4 regions of the Jiella sp. M17.18 genome follow, and region 2 is predicted to be linked to each of the others. Evidence: predicted binding sites of a transcription regulator. Region 2 holds the regulator's gene; each other region holds the start of a gene.

Region 1 (3,551 bases), on a different contig from region 2:
CGAGAATCACGGCCGCCGCCACGACCGGGCCTGCGAGCGGTCCGCGCCCGGCCTCGTCGATGCCGGCGACCAGGCGCGCGCCGGCCGCCAGCAGCGCCGCTTCCCGGCTGTAGTCGGGACCGGCCGCCGGCTGCGCGACGGCAGTCGGCTTGCGCTGCCTGGAAGGGACGGGAGAATCGGAGGAACGGCGAGTCATCGTGCGGCGGAGACTCGCGCATTCTCCGATTCTCCACAAGGCTCGTCAGCTCGAGGGGTGAGGAGCCGGCGAGCCGCTCGGCCGAAGAACGCGGGCGGCCGATGCGGACGGGACGCGCCGCTCGGCGCCTCCCGGTGTCGGACTGGCGGGCTGTTGCTGCCCGCGGCGGCTTCAGTCGCCTCTGCGCCCTCCGGCCGCTAGAGGAGGGCCAGCTGGACGCCGGCACCCTTGGGAGGCGTGAACAGGTCGCAGTTGAGCTCCGTTCGGGTCTCGTTGAGGCCGAGCCGCTTCACGGTCATCTCGAAGCGCCGGCGAATCTGGAACGCGTAGGGGCCGGTGCCGCGCATGCGCTTGCCCCACTCCGCGTCGTAGTCCTTGCCGTCGCGCATCGAGCGCAGCAGCGACAGGACGTGCCGGTAGCGGTTTGGATAGTGCCTGAGTAGCCATTCTTTGAAGAGGGGCGAGACCTCCTGAGGCAGGCGGAGGAGGACGTAGCCGGCCTCGCGGGCACCGGCGGTCCTGGCCGATTCCAAGAGCCGCTCGATCTCCGAATCGTTGAGGCCGGGAATGATCGGCGCCGTCATCACCATGGTGGGGATGCCGGCCTCGGAGAGCGCCTTCACCGCTTCCAGCCGCTTCGCCGGCGTCGCCGCGCGCGGCTCCATCGCCCGTGCCAGCGTCCGGTCGAGCGTCGTCACGGACAACGCCACCCGGGCGAGGCCCTTGGCCGCCATGCGCGACAGGATGTCGATGTCGCGCGTCACGAGCGCTGATTTCGTGACGATGCCGACCGGATGATTCGCAGCCTCCAGCACCTCGAGGATCTCGCGCATGATCCCCCAGCTCTTCTCGATCGGCTGATAGGGATCGGTGTTGGTGCCGATGGCGATCGACTTCACCTCGTAGCCCGGCTTCGAGAGCTCCCGCTCCAGGAGTTCGGCAGCGTTGGGCTTGGCGAAGAGGCGCGATTCGAAGTCGAGCCCGGGCGACATGCCCATATAGGCGTGCGTCGGCCGCGCGAAGCAGTAGACGCAGCCGTGTTCGCAGCCGCGATAGGGATTGATCGACCCGTCGAAGGAGATGTCGGGCGAGGCATTGCGCGTGATGATCGTCTTCGGCCGCTCGACCTGCACATCGGTCTTGAAGGCCGGCAACTGCTCAAGGCTGTTCCAGCCGTCGTCGAAGCTCGACCGGGCGAACGGCTCGTAGCGCCCGCTGGGATTGGCCCCGGCGCCTCGGCCGCGGCGCCGGTCGAAGCCGACGCGCAGGCCGGATTCGTCCAGAATATGGTTGGCGATGTCGATGCCGTCGGGGGAGGCGAACGCCGCGCGATCGGCCGTGGAAACGTCCCGCATGAGGGCCCTCCTCAAGGGCTGTCTTCGAGTTGTGAACGAAGTCCTAACGCGTCCATGAGAACAAGACAAGAACAAAATGACGGATGGCTGGCAAAGGTTCCCGGATCCCGCTAAGCCGGGTGCCATGCTGAGCGTGTTGATGGATTGCGGGGCCGACGATCAGAAGCTGGCGGCGAGCCTGGCGACGCTGATTCCCGGGGCCGTGGAGGGCGTCGTCCGCGAGGTCGTGCTGATCGACCGGGGAATGGACGTCAGCGCCCGGAAGGTTGCCGACCATGCGGGCTGCCGAGTGGCAGAGCCCGGCGACCTTCACTCCGTGGTGGCGCAGGCGAAAGGCGACTGGCTGCTGCTGCTGGAGCCGGGCGCGCGTCTCCAGCCGGGCTGGATTCCGGCGGTGGCGGAGCATGTCGAGGAGGTGGCGGGCGGCCGCGCAGGCGCCTCGGCCGTCCGCTTCGCTCGGGCACGTGCCGACCGGCCGGGCCTTCTCGGACGCTTCTCGCAGAAGCGTACGGCGCTGGCGGAAGGCGTCCTCCTGCGCAAGGCACAGGCGCTCGGCCAGGCCAAGGGAGCGGGGAGCCTGGAGGGGGTGGCGAGGGGGCTCGCCGTCGGACGGCTGCCGGCGGAGATCCGGCCCGCCCAGCGCAGGCGCAAGTGATGCGCTGCCGGCAGAGACCGTCGAAGCCTCGCCTCAGGCGGAGCGGCCGCCCCGCCGCAGGTGCTCGTCCAGCCGCGGCATGATCTCGACGAAATTGCAGGGCTTGTGCCGGTAGTCGAGCTGCGCCTCAAGAATATGGTCCCATCCGTCGCGGCAGGCACCGGGCGAGCCCGGCAGCACGAAGACGAAGGTGGCGGCGATCACGCCGCCGGTGGCGCGGGACTGGATCGTCGAGACGCCGATCTTGTCATAGGAGATGCGGTGGAAGACGGCGGAAAAGCCGTCCATGCGCTTCTCGAACAGCGGCTCCAGGGCCTCGGGCGTGACGTCACGTCCGGTAAAGCCCGTGCCGCCGGTGGTGATCACCACGTCGACATCGTCGCGCTCGCACCAGGCGGTGACGGCGTCGCGGATCGCCTCGACGTCGTCCGTGACGATGCGGCGGTCGGCGAGGCGATGGCCGGCCTTCTCCAGCCGCTCGACCAGCGTGTCGCCGGACCGGTCGTCGGCGAGCGTGCGGGTGTCGGAGACGGTCAGGACGGCGATCCCGAGCGGAATGAAGGTGCGGTCTTCGGCCATCAGGCAGGGCTCCTCGCTGCAGGGTCTTCACCGGACAGCCACCAGCGAGGCCGGTCCGCGGCGATCCGCCGGCGCGCCGAGAGCATAGCATCGTCGGATCCGAAGATCGCGAACACCGTCGCGCCGGAGCCGGACATGCGGGCGATCATCGCGCCCTCGTCGAGCAGCCGTCGGCCGACATCGGCGATCTCGGGGGCGATCGAAAGCGCCGGCGTCTCCATATCGTTGCGGGTTGCGCCGAGCCAGTCGGCCACGGCTGCCGGATCGGGAAAGCCTTCGGCCGGGATCGGCGGAAGCGGCGGATTGTCCCGCCGCCGAAGCGCCGCAAAGACGGCCGGCGTCGAAACCGCGACGCCCGGATTGACGAGGAGCAGCGGCAGAGTCGGCAGACCAGCGAGCGGCGCGATGATCTCGCCGATGCCGGAGACGCGCGCCGGCCGGCCGTCGAGGCACATCGGAACGTCGGCGCCGAGTTCCACCGCCCGGGATGCAAGCCGGTCGAAGGCGTCGGGCGGCGCCAGCTGCATCAGGGAACGCAGCAGCGCGGCAGCATCCGCCGAGCCGCCGCCGATGCCCGCCGCCACCGGGAGCCGCTTCTCCAGGCGAAGGGCGAGGGGCGGGAGGGCCAGATCGGATTCGGCGAGTCGCGCGCGCGCGAACGCGAGGGTCTTCAAGAGGATGTTCTCGGGGCCGGTCGGAAGACCATGTGCGAAGCGGCCGTGGATCGTGAGCCCGTCCGCCTCGCCATCCGCCTCGGCCAGGCTCA
Region 2 (3,551 bases):
CGCGCCAGATGCCGGGCGAAGGCCTCGACGACGCCCGCGCGATCACGCGCGGAGAGGGCGTCGACGATGTCGCGATGGTCCCGATAGCTCTGGTCGACCGCCTCCGGCTGCGACATCACCCGCCGGCGATGCCCCATCATGTAGCCGTAGAGCGCCATGGTCGTATCGACGAGGATCGGGTTGCGCGCCGCCCGGTAGATGGTGCCGTGGAAATCGCGGTCGCAGATCAGGAACTGCACGGCATCGCCCTTCACCGCATCCTGGCGGCGCAGAAGCTCGGCGAGAACGTCGAGGGTCGCCGCGTCGATGTTCTCGGCGGCATCGGCGACCACCGCGAGTTCGACGACCATGCGCGCCTGGTGGACGTCGTCGACGTCGTAGCGGTTGACCGCGCTCGTGCGCACGCCGCTGGAGACCAGGAGGCCGACATCGGCGCTGACGATGCGGGTGCGCGAGCCGTGGCTGATCTCGGCGAGGCCGTGGGCGGCCAGCGTGCGCACCCCCATCCGTACGGTCTCGCGGCTGACGCCGAAGAGCGCCGCGAGCTCGCGCTCGCCCGGCAGCTGATCGCCCGGATGCAGCACGCCCGATGCAATGAATTCGGCCAGCTTGCCGCAAAGCCTGTCGCTCGCAGTCTCGCGCGCCAGCCCATTCGGCAGATCCGCCATTCCCGACAGAAGACCCGATTCCACCGCGATACCGCCCGACCAAAAGGACCACTGGTCCGATAACCGGACCAGTATCGAGGCATCACGTTACGGTCAAGCCGCCGCCGGCCGGCAACGAATGCAGATATTTAGAATGATCTGGCTGGGGCGGCAGGATTCGAACCTGCGAGTGGCGGCACCAAAAGCCGCTGCCTTACCGCTTGGCGACGCCCCAAGCGCGGATGCGCGTGACCCGTGCTATAGCGACTGCGATCCGCGTGCGCAATCGCCGCTCCGGCGCCGGCCACGCGCGGCAGCTGCCTCCCGCCGGCCATGCCTGAACCGTCGGTGCCGTGCGGGATACGCTCGATCCGGTGCCGGCTTACCTGAGGCTCCTTGCAAAAACGATGGGAGACGGCGAACGCCCCGCCCGGCCGTTGCAGCGAGGAAGGGGCTTGCAGAACACAACTAGAACAGATAGCTTTGTTCAGGTTTTGTTTTGAGGATCCGCCCATGCTGACGCGCAAGCAGCACGACCTTTTGCTGTTCATCCACGAGCGGCTGAAAGAGACGGGGGTGCCCCCCTCCTTCGACGAGATGAAGGATGCGCTCGATCTGCGGTCGAAGTCCGGCATCCACCGGCTGATCACGGCGCTGGAGGAGCGCGGTTTCATTCGGCGCCTGCCCAATCGGGCGCGAGCGCTCGAAGTGCTGAAGCTGCCGGAATCGATGCGCAATGCGGGCCGCCCCGTCGCCGTCTCCGGCGGACGCACCGGCTTCACGCCCAGCGTCATCGACGGCAGCCGGGGGACCGCGGCCGCGCCGAAGGCGCCAGCCGCGCCGCAGGCCGCCGCGGATGCCGCGGTCACGGTGCCGGTCATGGGCCGGATTGCCGCCGGCGTGCCGATCTCGGCGATCCAGCACAACACCCATTCGATCGCCGTCCCGCCGGACATGATCGGCACGGGCGAACACTATGCGCTCGACGTCAAGGGCGATTCGATGATCGAGGCCGGCATCCTGGACGGGGACACGGTCGTCATCCGCCGCTCCGACACCGCCTCTCCCGGCGAGATCGTGGTGGCGCTGGTCGACGACGAGGAGGCGACGCTGAAGCGGTTCCGGCGCCGCGGCGACCGGATCGCGCTGGAGGCCGCCAATCCGGCCTACGAGACCCGCATCTTCGGCGCCGATCGCGTCAAGGTCCAGGGCCGACTGGTCGGCCTCATCCGCCGCTACTGATCGGCGGCGGCGGGAGGAGGTCGCCGGATGTCACTCCCGCCGCCCGCCGCTGTCCTCGCCGAACGACGGAGGCACCGCGTCCTCCGCGTTGTCGGCGGCGGGGTCGGATGGCTCTGCCGGCTGGTCGGCCAGCGGCTGTTGCTCTTCCTCCCGCGCCCCTGCCTCGGCGTTGCGGCCCTTCGGGCGGTGCCAGGATTCTGGCCAGGGCGCGGCTCGGTGGCGGTTCCACGGGGCCGCGGGGACGCCGATCGACCTTCTGAACACGGGCCGCCCCGTCTGGGGGTCGCGGCGGATCGCGAGCGAGCCGGTCTCGCGCAGGGTCCGCAGCGTGACGAGCATCGCGCCGGATCGGCAGGCGGTCAGGCGGATGGCGCGCGCGACGATCGCGACATCCGCGTGGTCGCAGGCATAACCGGTCTTCCTGTAGTCGTCGGTCCAGACGATCCGCAGGCCGCTCGCCGTGCCGAAGCTGCAGACCTTTTCGCGGCATTTTGCGTCGATCCGGGGGCGAAGCGCCGGGTTGTCGCCGGCCGACGGAGACGCACCGCTTCGATAGGCACGCTCCCATTGATCGGCGACGAAGGCGTTGGTTCGCTTTCGCAGAAAGGCGACCGCGCCGTCGGGCGACAGGGCGGCGACTTCCCTGCCGCTCTCGAAGACGAGAAGGTCGGGCCGCGGCGTCCGGTCGGGCGCGAGGATAAGGCCGATCACCGCGAGCGGAACCGCCACCCAGCGGAATTGGCTGGCGAGGAAGGCCGCCGCCAGGATCGCCGCCGCGAGAAGCAGGAGCCCTGCCCCGCTGACGAGGCCGATCGACTGATCCGGGAGCAGGCCGTACAGCCGGTGCGTGATCCTCAGGACGAGGCCAATCGCCGCGCCCATCAGCTCGAGCGGCCAGGCGTCGAGCCCGAACGGCATCAGGAGGCAGCTCGCGAGCGCGAGCGGCATGATGGCGAAGCTGAAGAGCGGCATCGTCAGAAGGTTGGTGATGACGCCGAAGGCGGCTGCCTGCTGGAAATGATAGGCGGCGAAGGGCGCCGTGGCGGCGCCCGCGATCAGCGACGTCGCAACGATCCCGCCGAGCGCGCCGACGCCGAGGCGAAGCGGCGATCGCGCCTTGCGTGCCCGCCTCTCCTCCAGCTGCCGCTGGCGCCGCCTCGCAAAGGCGCCATAGGCCGCGACGAGGGCTGCGGTGGCCGCGAAGCTGAGCTGGAAGCTCGCGGTCGTCACCACATGCGGCGCCAGCACGATGACGATCGTCGCGGCGATCGAGACGTTCCGGATCGTCAGCGCCGGTCGATCGACGATGACCGCCACAAGCATGATCGCCAGCATCACGAAGGCACGCTGCGTGGCGACATTCGCGCCGGAAATGCCGAGATAGAGCGCGGCCACCGCCAGCGCGATCGCGGCGGCGACCTTCTTGGCCGGGATGCGCAACGCGGCGCCCGGCAGCAGCGCGATCAGCGACCGGACCAGCGCCATGGCTGCGCCCGTCACGATGGCGAGATGCAGGCCCGAGATCGCCAGCACATGGGCGATGCCGGTGCTGCGGAACCAGTCGGCGACATCGTCGGGGATGCCGTCGCGCTCGCCGGTGATGAGCGCCGCGGCGACGGCGCCTTCGGGGCCGGGAATGACGGCGCGAATCCGCTCGGTCAT
Region 3 (3,551 bases), on a different contig from region 2:
ATCTCGGCGACCAGCGTCGGCAGGATCTTGTAGAGCACCGGCTCGCGCGCGCCCAGCATCTTCGCGTGGCGCATGGCGCGGCGCATGATGCGGCGCAGGACATAGCCCCGGCCCTCGTTCGAGGGCAGCACACCGTCGGCGATGAGGAAGGCCGTCGCGCGGATGTGGTCGGCGATGACCCGGTGGCTCGCCAGCGAGGCCCCGGACGCATGCGAGCCGATCGCCTCCTCGACCGCGCCGATCAGCCGGCGGAAGAGGTCGGTCTCGTAGTTCGAGGTGACGCCCTGCAGGATGGCCGCCATGCGTTCGAGACCCATGCCGGTGTCGATCGACGGGCGCGGTAGGTTCAGGCGCGTCTCGGCGTCGACCTGATCGAACTGCATGAAGACGAGGTTCCAGAACTCCAGGAACCGGTCGCCGTCCTCGTCGGGGCTCCCCGGAGGGCCGCCGGCAACGCCCTCGCCCTGGTCGAAGAAGATCTCCGAGCACGGGCCGCAGGGGCCGGTCTCGCCCATCGTCCAGAAATTGTCTGAGGTCGGGATGCGGATGATCCGGTCGTCGGACAGGCCGGCGATCTTCTTCCAGAGGCTTGCCGCTTCGTCGTCCTCGGAATAGACGGTGACGAGAAGCCGGTCCTTCGGCAGACCGAACTCCCGCGTCGTCAGGTTCCAGGCGAGCTCGATCGCGACGTCCTTGAAATAGTCGCCGAAGGAGAAGTTCCCCAGCATCTCGAAGAAGGTGTGATGGCGCGCCGTATAGCCGACATTGTCGAGATCGTTGTGCTTGCCGCCGGCCCGGACCACCTTCTGCGCCGTCGTCGCGCGCGAATAGGGACGCTTCTCCAGTCCGGTGAAGACGTTCTTGAACTGCACCATGCCGGCATTGGTGAACATCAAGGTCGGGTCGTTGCGCGGCACAAGCGGCGAGGAGGCGACACGCTCATGTCCGTTCTTCTCGAAATAGCCGAGAAAAGCCGACCGGATTTCGTTGACGCCACTCATAGACGAGACCTTCGCAAATGCGGATAGACACGGGAGAGCCGGCGCCGCAAGCTACGGACGGCGCCGGGAGAACGGCTTTTTACAAAGGCGCGCGACACGTGTCCATCTGACACGCGCGCGACCGGTGCCGCACCCGTGGCAAGTCGCCCGCCGATCAGTCGTCGAGCGACTCCTGATCGTCCCGCCCGTCGTCGAGCAGCTGTTCGGCGATCAGGCCGGCGTTCTGGCGGATCGCCGTCTCGATCTCCGCCGACACGGCCGGATTGTCGCGCAGGAACTGCTTGGCGTTCTCCCGTCCCTGCCCCAGCCGCTGACTGTTGTAGGAGAACCAGGCGCCGGACTTCTCGACGATCCCCGACTTGACGCCGAGGTCGACGAGCTCGCCCATCTTCGAGACGCCCTCGCCATACATGATGTCGAACTCGACCTGCTTGAAGGGGGGCGCCAGCTTGTTCTTGACCACCTTGACCTTGGTCTGGTTGCCGGTGACCTCGTCGCGCTCCTTGATCGAGCCGATGCGGCGGATGTCGAGACGCACGGAGGCGTAGAACTTCAGCGCGTTGCCGCCGGTCGTGGTCTCGGGCGAGCCGAACATCACGCCGATCTTCATGCGGATCTGGTTGATGAAGATCACCATGCACTTCGAGCGCGAGATCGAGCCGGTCAGCTTGCGCAGCGCCTGGCTCATCAGCCGCGCCTGCATGCCGGGCAGCGAGTCGCCCATCTCGCCCTCGATCTCGGCGCGCGGCGTCAGCGCCGCGACCGAATCGACCACCAGCACGTCGATCGCGCCGGAGCGCACCAGCGTGTCGGTGATCTCCAGCGCCTGCTCGCCGGTATCCGGCTGCGAGATCAGGAGATTTTCGAGGTCGACGCCCAGCTTGCGGGCATAGACCGGGTCGAGCGCGTGCTCGGCGTCGACGAAGGCGCAGATGCCGCCCTTCTTCTGCGCTTCCGCGATCGTATGCAGCGCCAGCGTCGTCTTGCCCGAGCTTTCCGGTCCGTAGATCTCGACGATACGGCCCTTGGGCAGACCGCCAACGCCCAGCGCGATGTCGAGCCCGAGAGAACCCGTCGAGACCGTCTCGATCTCGACGATCTGCTCGTTCTGGCCGAGCCGCATGATCGAGCCCTTGCCGAACGCCCGCTCGATCTGCGACAGCGCGGCATCGAGAGCCTTGTTCTTGTCCAACGAATTATCCTCGACGAGACGGAGTGTGTTCTGTGCCATGGAGACGGGACCTTATTCCACGCGTTGGATGGGGGTGCAATGATGCCGTGTCTTTCCCTAATGTACTCTTTTTGTTCGCGCCCTACAAGAGGATATTCCTGATTTGTTCCGTTCTGACGGGCATCGCGAATCGGCCGCGGCACCTGAGGCTCGTTAAAGTTTTATGAAGATCGCAGAAACTGCTTCGACGCCGCGGCGCGTCTTCGTCGCCGGCGCGGCTCACCTCGACCGCCGCGGCAAGGCCGACGGCCCCTTCATTCCGGCAGCTTCCAATCCCGGACGGCTGACCGCCACGGCCGGCGGCGCGGCGTTCAACGCGGCGGTGGCGCTGCGGGCGTTCGGCTGGGACGTCGCCTTCCACGGCGCGCGCGGCGGCGACAGCGACGGCAGCCGCGTGGCGGCCGCCATTCAGGACGCCGGGATCGAGGACGGAAGCGTGACGTGGCTCGATCGCGGCACGCCGAGCTACACCGCGATCCTCGACGATCGCGGCGAACTCGTCGCCGGCATCGCCGACATGGCGCTCTACGATCTCCTCTCGCCGCGCGTCCTCTCGCGGCGCCACATACGCGCGTCGATCGCCGGCGCCGACGCCCTGCTGGTCGACGCCAACCTGCCGCCCCCGGCGATCGAGGCGCTGGTGGCTACAGCCGGCCCCCGTCCCGTCGCCGCGATCGCGGTCTCGCCCGCCAAGGTGCGCCGGCTGATCGGCGTGCTCCCGGCTCTATCCGCTCTCGTGCTGTCGCGCGCGGAGGCTGCCAGCCTGACGGACGCGCCGCCGGCAACGGATCTTCCCCGCCTCGCCGAATTGGTCGCCGAACGCGGCGCGAGCCGGGCGGTCGTCACGGACGGTCCGCGCGAGGCCGCCATCGTCGAAGCGGGCAGCGTCCTGATGCAGCGGCCGCCCACCGTGCGCCCACGCGACGTGACCGGCGCCGGCGATACGCTGGCGGCCGCCGCGCTCACCGGCCTCGCCGCCGGGCTCGGCTGGACCGACAGCGTTCGCCGCGGTGTCGTCGCCGCCTCGCTCCGCATCTCGCTCGAACACTTTCCGCCTGCCGATCTGCCGCAACGGATCGACGACGGCGTCGCGGCGCTCGAAGCGCCGGTTCAACCAGAAAGGACTTCATGATGACTGCCGCAAACGCCTTCACCCCGTCCGCCGAGGTCGCCGAGGCGCTCCAGAGCGGGCGTCCGGTGGTCGCGCTGGAATCCACCATCGTCACGCACGGCATGCCCTTCCCGCAGAACCTCGAGACCGCGCAGCGCGTCGAGGCGACGGTGCGCGAGCGGGGCGCGGTGCCGGCAACGATCGCCGT
Region 4 (3,551 bases), on a different contig from region 2:
GCGCGTCAGGCCTTCATAGCTGTGCTGGCCCATAGCCTCCAAACGTGCAGCCATTCGCATCGCGTAGCAGTTGGTACAGCCGGGCGACGCCATTGAGCAGCCCGTGACCGGATTCCATGTGGCATCAGTCCATTCGATAGTTGATATACCTGCCATCACTTCACTCTGAATTTAATCTTGACGTGCGGCGGATAGGTCATTCCCCTTCGGGCTTTTGTAGCAGAAGCTGCTGTAACGGATCCGTCTGATTCCATTTTCTTTAGAATCTCGCGGTAGTTTTGGCGAATATACGGCGTGTCAATGCTGTGCTCTTCATAGATCTCATCGAAGTTTAGCTCGCGTCCTGCAAAGGTTTCGATAAGATCCTGCTCCAACTCCTCGATGGGACGTTGCAATGAGAACAGCAGCGGAGTTGAAGCGTCAGCAGGCGAATACGTTAACGACGGTACACCTTGATCATGCACCGAGCTTTCCTTAGCCATAATATCCTTCATGACATCGTAGCCCTTAAAATGCTTTGATACAACAATCAGCTTGTGGGACGTTCTATTTCCTGTGGAATTCTTAAAAGTGAATGGTAAGACGTATTTTCCGCCAAGACTTTTTATCTCTCCGGACAACGCTTCGAGAATCATTGCCTCGCGTAATGCGGGATCTTTTCCCTCAACCTGCAATCGAAGGTCCTCGGCTCTTTCTTCTCCGAAGAGCTTGTTCATGTGAGATCTGACCATTGGATTGCTGATACCGGCATTTATTCTGCCGTAGTTAAAGAAAAATACGCAGTCGCACCCCCAATCTTTGATTACACCCTTAATTATCTCAAGTGAGAGACCCTTATATCCGAAAGGGTCTACGAAAGAAAACGAGGGAATCAGCCTTGTTGATGAAAAGTATTTCGCCGCATCATCATCAACCTCTCCATTTGAAATCTGCGGCCTATAACGAAGCTTCTCAATTCCAACTAATTTGTTTATTTCGTCCTCTAGCGTAGATGCATTCGCGGGATCTTTATCATTCAAGAGCGCAACGAGCATATTCGCCAGATCCGCATCAGCGATCGCGTGCTCCAATACAAGAAGAGGCGTAGACGCCGCTCCATCTTTATACCGTCCGGGACCTGCATACAAATCGATATAGGCTATCTTGTTGTCTAATTGCTTTGCTGTCCCTTTTATGATGTTGGCCCAAGCAAAAAAGTACTTTTGGATGATGCGCGCTTTGACCTCGGACTGATCGGTGCGCTCTTCGAAAAATTTCTGCGATGAGGGCATTTTACGACTCCGCGTTGACGCCCCTGTCTACCACAGCTTTAGGACTGCGGAATAGGCACATAACATGAACAAAACCGATGTCAACGTTTTAAGAAGCGTCCCGAGATGAAATGGTGCCCGACTTGCCGGACATGGCGACATACGCTGCCGCGTCGCGTTGCGGAGTAGCCACAGGCCGACCCACCTTATCCCCATCCCCTCGCCCCGCCCCCATACTCCCCTCACCGCCGGCCCGGGACGGGCACGACCGATCACCGGGATCGTTCGCGGGCTGGCGGGCGGTGTCCGCGGCGGGGGCTCTTCCGGAGGGTTCCCGGCTCGGACGGTTTCGAAGCGCCGCCGGACCGTCTCCCATCACAAGGAGTCTGCGGATCGGTCCGCTTGACCGGGGGCACCCGGGAAGAGCCGGCCGCCATCGGGGCGCACCTTTTCGCGGCGCGGCAGCGCCGCAACAGACGAAGGGGCGCAGCGATGCATTCGGAATCGACAAGACACCGTGCGGGATGCCGGAGGCGGACCGTAGCATACCCATTCGGAGGGTCGGCCTCCGGCATCCCGTCCGCCCGTTCGATGCTCGGGCGGGAGGACCGAACGGCTCCCATCCCTTCGCGGCGCGAATGCCGGCGGGGCCGCCGGCGCGCGTCCGGGTGTCGTCGGGCCCGCAGCCGGCCGAGAACGCCCCGCCGCGACTCTGCGGCGGATGGAACGCCGCCGCGGCGGCCGCCCGAGGCCGGACGAGCGCGCCCGCGATCGCTTGCCCTTCGCCGCAGCGCGGTATAGGCCTTCGCCATGATCTTCGCTTCCGATAACTGGTCCGGGGCGCACCCGGCGATCAACGCCGCGCTCAGCGCCCACAGCGCCGGCATGGCCACCGCCTATGGCGCGAGCGACCTCGACAGGAAAGTCGAGCGCCGCTTCGACGAGATCTTCGAGCGCGAGGTCGCCGTCTTCTTCGTCGGCACCGGCACGGCGGCGAACTCGCTGGCGCTCGCCTCGGTCAACCGGCCGGGCGGCGTCGTCCTCTGCCACCGCGAGGCGCATATCGTCGAGGACGAGTGCGGGGCGCCGGAATTCTTCACCCACGGCGCGCGCATGGCGCCGATCGACGGGCCGAACGGGCTGATCGACCCGGCGAATTTGAAGCGCGAGATGGCGCGGTTCAAGCCGGACCACGTGCATGCGGGACAGCCGATGGCGGTCTCGATCAGCCAGCCCGGCGAGGCCGGCACGCTCTATACGCCGGATCAGATCCAGGCGATCGCCGACATCGCCCATGGCCGCGGCCTGACGCTGCACATGGACGGGGCGCGCTTTGCCAACGGCCTCGTCGCCTCCGGCCTCTCGCCCGCCGAGATGACCTGGAAGCGCGGCGTCGACATTTTGTCCTTCGGCGCCACCAAGAACGGCTGCTGGTGCGCCGAGGCGATCGTCGTGTTCGACCCGGCGAAGGCGACGCAGTTCCCCTATATCCGCAAGCGCGGCGCCCAGCTCTTCTCCAAGACCCGCTTCGTCGCCGCCCAGCTCATGGCCTATTTCGAGGACGGGCTGTGGCTGGAGATGGCGGCGCATTCGAACGCCATGGCCGACCGGCTGCGCGCCGGCCTCGCCGCCAGCCGCAACGCCCGCGAGGGCTGGCCGACCCAGTCGAACGAGATCTTCGCCATCCTGAAGACCGAGGTCGCCGAGAAGCTCAAGGCTGCCGGCGCCGTGTTCTACGACTGGAACGTGCCGCACGGCATGCCCGACCTCGTCGGCGAGGACGAGACGCTGGTGCGCCTAGTCACCAGCTGGTCGACCAGCGAGGCCGATGTCGACGGCTTCTGCGAGCGGCTCGGCTGAGGCGCCGCGGCCTGCTCGGCTGAACACCCGCCGTCCGCAGGCAGAAACAAGTCCCCGCGCCACCCAGCCGAGCGATGATCAGTCGGCGGCGGCGGGTTCGCGGGTCGGCAGCGGCGCCGGCGCCCGCGCCGGCAGGCGGATCTCGAAGCGGGCGCCGGGCGCCCCCCGCTCCGCCAGCGCGATCGTCCCGCCATGCGCCTCGACGATCTCCGCCGCGATGGCGAGGCCGAGGCCGGTGCCGCCGGTGCGCGCCGAGCCGCGGAAGGCGCGAAAGAGGTTCTCCCGCGCCCGCTCCGGCAGGCCGGGTCCGGTGTCCTCGACGGAGATGACGGTCTCGCCGGAGGCGGCCTCCTCCGCGGCGACGGTGATCCGCTTCACCACCCCCGCCTGATCCGACCCCTCGCCCTGCAGCGCCTCCGCCGCGTTGCGGCAGAGATTGAC

Evidence for each region. The regulator LexA, encoded in region 2, represses DNA repair genes until DNA is damaged. The targets are predictions, from matches to a motif close to TGTTCNNNNTGTGTTCNG.
Region 1: AB5S17_RS04780 (glycosyl transferase family 2) is a predicted target of LexA. The motif match lies at 1,608-1,625, and genes of this name have one in related genera.
Region 3: recA (recombinase RecA) is a predicted target of LexA. The motif match lies at 2,326-2,343, and genes of this name have one in related genera.
Region 4: AB5S17_RS19290 (three-Cys-motif partner protein TcmP) is a predicted target of LexA. The motif match lies at 1,325-1,342, and genes of this name have one in related genera.

What each region holds. Positions count from the first base shown of each region.
Region 1 is NZ_JBFTEH010000002.1:279,144-282,694, reverse strand. It holds gene AB5S17_RS04790 (ribonuclease HII) at 1-196, opposite strand, end outside; gene AB5S17_RS04785 (PA0069 family radical SAM protein) at 394-1,551, opposite strand; gene AB5S17_RS04780 (glycosyl transferase family 2) at 1,676-2,206, shown strand; gene moaB (molybdenum cofactor biosynthesis protein B) at 2,240-2,785, opposite strand; gene AB5S17_RS04770 (4-(cytidine 5'-diphospho)-2-C-methyl-D-erythritol kinase) at 2,785-3,551, opposite strand, start outside.
Region 2 is NZ_JBFTEH010000007.1:205,173-208,723, forward strand. It holds gene AB5S17_RS14760 (FadR/GntR family transcriptional regulator) at 1-692, opposite strand, end outside; tRNA gene AB5S17_RS14765 (tRNA-Gln) at 808-882, opposite strand; gene lexA (transcriptional repressor LexA) at 1,161-1,889, shown strand; gene AB5S17_RS14775 (ComEC/Rec2 family competence protein) at 1,920-3,551, opposite strand, start outside.
Region 3 is NZ_JBFTEH010000018.1:6,534-10,084, reverse strand. It holds gene alaS (alanine--tRNA ligase) at 1-1,001, opposite strand, end outside; gene recA (recombinase RecA) at 1,156-2,232, opposite strand; gene AB5S17_RS21810 (PfkB family carbohydrate kinase) at 2,396-3,364, shown strand; gene AB5S17_RS21805 (pseudouridine-5'-phosphate glycosidase) at 3,361-3,551, shown strand, end outside.
Region 4 is NZ_JBFTEH010000012.1:30,716-34,266, forward strand. It holds gene AB5S17_RS19285 (DUF5131 family protein) at 1-156, opposite strand, end outside; gene AB5S17_RS19290 (three-Cys-motif partner protein TcmP) at 156-1,271, opposite strand; gene AB5S17_RS19295 (low specificity L-threonine aldolase) at 2,061-3,110, shown strand; gene AB5S17_RS19300 (ATP-binding protein) at 3,189-3,551, opposite strand, start outside.